2 regions of the Peteryoungia glycinendophytica genome follow, and region 1 is predicted to be linked to the other one. Evidence: riboswitches for the same ligand, from Rfam matches in the RefSeq annotation. Region 1 holds a riboswitch; the other holds the start of a gene.

The links. A riboswitch is a leader RNA that binds a small molecule or an ion and turns the genes downstream of it on or off. The one in region 1 is predicted to bind S-adenosylmethionine.
Region 2: linked by a shared signal. The riboswitch ahead of metA (homoserine O-acetyltransferase MetA) and the one ahead of FJQ55_RS02315 (O-succinylhomoserine sulfhydrylase) in region 1 are both predicted to bind S-adenosylmethionine.

Annotation. Positions count from the first base shown of each region.
Region 1 covers NZ_VFYP01000001.1:472,052-474,250, forward strand. The annotation lists gene FJQ55_RS02315 (O-succinylhomoserine sulfhydrylase) at 75-1,253, opposite strand; SAM riboswitch at 1,299-1,377, opposite strand; gene FJQ55_RS02320 (2'-deoxycytidine 5'-triphosphate deaminase) at 1,451-2,199, shown strand, end outside.
Region 2 covers NZ_VFYP01000002.1:405,315-407,513, forward strand. The annotation lists gene FJQ55_RS16520 (LysR family transcriptional regulator) at 1-931, shown strand, start outside; SAM riboswitch at 1,015-1,092, shown strand; gene metA (homoserine O-acetyltransferase MetA) at 1,182-2,111, shown strand; gene FJQ55_RS16530 (aldose epimerase family protein) at 2,164-2,199, shown strand, end outside.

The DNA.
Region 1 (2,199 bases):
TCAAGGCCGATTGCTCAGCCGCAGGCTTGGCTGCGGCTGAATATTTTTGGGTTTGGTTCAGTCCTGCGGCGATTTCATAGCCCTTTGAGGGCCTTGGCAAAATCTTCCAGCAGGTCAGCAGTGTCTTCGATCCCGCAAGACAGGCGCACGGTTCCGCCCGAGATGCCGAGCTCGGCCCGTGCCTCGTCGTTGAGGTTCTTGTGCGTCGTGGTCGCCGGATGGGTGATCAGGCTCTTGGCATCGCCGAGATTGTTGGAGATCTTGATGATCTCGAGCGCATTCTGCAGCTTGAAGGCTGCTTCCTTGCCGCCCTTCATCTCGAAGCAGACCAGCGTCGAGCCGCCGGTCATCTGCTTGGCGATGATATCGGCCTGCGGATGGTCCTTGCGGCCCGGGTAGATGACCTTCGCGACTGCATTTTGTTCCGCCAGGAAATCGGCGATCGCTGCTGCATTGGCCGTCTGCTGCTTGACGCGCAGGGGCAGCGTCTCGATGCCCTTCAAAAGCGTCCAGGCATTGAACGGCGACATGGCCGGGCCGGTATGGCGGAAATAGTCGTGCAGATTCTCATCGATCCATTCCTTCGACGACAGCACCACGCCGCCGAGGCAACGGCCCTGGCCGTCGATATGCTTGGTCGCGGAATAGACGACGACATGGGCGCCGAGTTCCAGCGGCTTCTGGAAGAGCGGGGTCGCGAAGACGTTGTCGACAATCAGCTTGGCGCCGATCTGGTCGGCGAGCTTGGCGACGCCGGCAATATCGACCACTTCGAGCGTCGGATTGGTCGGGCTTTCGAGGAACATCACCTTGGTGTTCGGCCGGATGGCGGCTTCCCAGTTGGCGAGATCGCGGCCATCAACGAGCGTGCATTCGACGCCGTAGCGCGGTGCGAGCGTCTCGACGACATAGCGGCAGGAGCCGAATAGGGCACGGGCGGCGACGATATGGTCGCCGGCCTTGACCTGGCAGAGCACGGCAGCCGCAACAGCCGCCATGCCCGATGCCATGGCGCGGGCATCTTCGGCACCTTCCAGCAGGCACATGCGCTTCTCGAACATGTCGTTCGTCGGGCTGCCGTAGCGGGCGTAGATATAGCCGTCATTCTCGCCCTTGAAGCGTGCTTCCGCCGCTTCCGAGCTGTCATAGACGAAGCCCTGGGTCAGGAAGATCGCTTCCGAGGTTTCGCCAAAGGGAGACCGCAGCGTGCCGCCATGGACGAGTTGGGTGGCCGGGCGCCAGTTCTTGCTCATGCACGTGCCTTTCGAACACAAAAAAACCGGTCGCGTGAACGGACCGGTTTCGTAAACCCGGTCTATTTAGCTACTTGTTTAACGTGGCTGCAAGCCGACCGGCCAAATCACCACGGGATAAGGCTGCCTTACGCCTTCGCGGGCCTTGCGTCAATTGGCGGGCTTTGGTTTTGTCAAGCCCAAACAGGATAGAGAAAATGACCAGTAAACCCGGCATTCTGGCGGATCGCGCCATCGGCGCCTTGTTCGGCGAGGGGCGGCTGATCAGCGAAGCCATGCTCGACCACGACCAGATCCAGCCGGCGAGCCTGGATCTGCGGCTCGGCGGCAAGGCGATCCGCGTGCGCGCCAGCTTCATGCCGGGCCGGGCACACACGGTCGCCGAGAAGCTGGAGCGGCTGACCCTGCACGAAATCGATCTCGAAAACGGCGCGGTGCTGGAAACCGGCTGCGTCTACATCGTGCCCTTGATGGAAAGCCTCGACCTGCCGGCCGATATCTCGGCCTCGGCCAATCCGAAGAGCTCGACCGGCCGCCTCGACATCTTCACCCGCGTGATGGTCGATTACGCGCAGGAATTCGACAAGGTGCCGGCCGGCTACAAGGGAAAGCTCTATCTGGAGATTTCCCCGCGCACCTTCCCGATCATCGTCCGGCGTGGCTCGCGCCTGTCGCAGATCCGCTTCCGCGTCGGTCATGCGCTGCTCGCAGAAACCGAACTCTTCGACCTGCACAAGGCCGAGACTCTGGTCGCGAGCGACATGCCCAACGTCTCCGGCGGCGGCATCGCGCTGTCGATCGACCTCAAGGGCTCCGGCCCGCAAGGACTGATCGGCTATCGTGGCAAGCACCACACCTCGGTCATCGATGTCGACCGCAAGGGCGCTCACGAGGTTCTGGATTTCTGGGAACCGCTCCACAGCCGTGGCCGCGACGAACTGATCCT
Region 2 (2,199 bases), on a different contig from region 1:
TCTCATCCAGCTGGCTGCCGTGGTCAAAACGGGCGGTGTGACCGAAGGTGCAGCCCTTCTGGGGCTGGCGCAACCGGCGGTGTCGCGCACTCTGTCGATGCTGGAAAAGCGCGTGGGCGAACCGCTTTTCATCAAGGGCAGGCGGCCGTTGCAGCCGACGCCGCTCGGAATTGCCTTGGCCGAACATGGGCTTGCCATGCTGGCCGCATCGCGCAAGGCCTCCGATCTGATGGAGAGTTTCCGGGTCGGCAAGAGCGGCGTCGTCCGGGTGGGGGGTACTCCCTTCTTCATGGATGCGCTCATTGCCGGCATCTGTGCCGAATTCCAAACGAGCCACCCGGATGTTCATATCGAACAGTCCTACGGCTATTTTCCGGATTTGCGTGCGGCATTGAAGGCCGACCAGATCGATCTGGCAATCTGCCCGATCGATATCCTGGATGAGGGGTCCGGCCTCGCCTTTCAGCAGATCCTGCCGGGTCGCAACGTGATTGCGTGCCGTGTCACCCATCCGCTTCTGCTCAAGCGCCGCCTGCAGCCCGCGCATCTGCTCGATCATGCCTGGGTCGCACCGCCGCCTGGCAGCCCTCTTCTGGCGGATCTGCGCGCCTTGCTGCTGTCCTTCGGTGCCACGGAAATCCGGATCCGCTATTCCGGCGGATCGCTCGCCAGTGTCGTCAACTACCTGAAGGCGGCAGACGCGCTCACCGTGATGCCGCACAGCGTCGTCTTTGCTCAACGGAAAGAGAAGACGATCACGGCACTTCCGATCAATATTCCGCATCCCGAACGGGCACTCGCCATCCTGCGCCGTATCGATGCTCCTCGCTCTCCGGCCGTGGAGCAATTTGCCGGCTTCGTCCGCTCCAGCTTCGACAATCTGAAACACCTGATCAAGCGACACGAAGAGGCGGTGGTCTGGGGCAACTGATCCGGTGCCTGCAGTTCGATTGTCCAACGGAAAGCCCGGGTGGGCTTGCCCATTGATTCGCGTGTGAGAGAGGCGTAAAGAAGGCTTCGTCCCGTGGTGATTTGGCCGGCCGGCTTGCAGCCACGTAAAATAAGTCGCTAAAGGGCCGAGGCGAGTCGAGACTTTCCGAGGACCGGTGGCGATTTGAAGCTACCGGTATTTTTGTTTCCGCGGCCCTCGAGCCGCCGTGACAAGGAAAGTCGAGAGTAACATGCCGATCCGAATTCCAGATACACTGCCTGCCTTCGAGACCCTCGTGCATGAGGGCGTGCGGGTAATGACCGAGACCGTGGCTGTCCGCCAGGACATTCGCCCTCTACAGATCGCGCTTCTCAATCTCATGCCGAACAAGATCAAGACGGAAGTTCAGTTTGCACGCCTCATTGGAGCATCGCCGCTACAGGTGGAACTGACGCTGGTCCGCATGGGCGGACACAAGGCAAAGAACACACCCGAGGAGCACCTCTTAAGCTTCTATCAAACATGGGATGATGTGAAACACCGCAAGTTTGACGGCTTCATTATCACCGGCGCGCCGATTGAAACCTTGCCTTTCGAAGAGGTCACCTATTGGCCGGAGCTCGAGGAGATCCTCGAGTGGACCGAAACCAACGTGCATTCGACGATGAACGTGTGCTGGGGTGCCATGGCGGCCATCTACCATTTCCACAAAGTGCCGAAACATGCACTCAAGGAGAAGGCCTTCGGTGTCTATCGCCACCGCAACCTCGCGCCATCCTCGGTCTACCTCAACGGTTTCTCGGATGACTTCCAGGTCCCGGTATCGCGCTGGACGGAGGTCCGCCGCGAAGATATCGAAAAGAAGCCTGACCTGAAGATCCTCCTGGAATCCGACGAGATGGGTGTGTGCCTCGTACAAGAGAAACGGGGCAACCGCCTCTACATGTTCAACCATGTGGAATACGATTCGACTTCGCTTGGCGATGAGTATTTCCGCGACAAATCCGCGGGCCTCCCGATCAAGCTGCCGCACAACTATTTCCCGCACAACGACGACACCTTGACGCCGCTCAATCGCTGGCGGGGTCATGCGCATCTGCTGTTCGGCAACTGGATCAATGAGATCTACCAGATGACGCCTTATGATATTGACGAGATCGGCGAGACAGTCGCGGAATGAGTCGAATGTCCGCCTGAAAGCGCAGACGGCAAAACGGTGAGGAAACGGACTTATGACGAGACAGCTATTCGGCGTGATGCCGACGGGG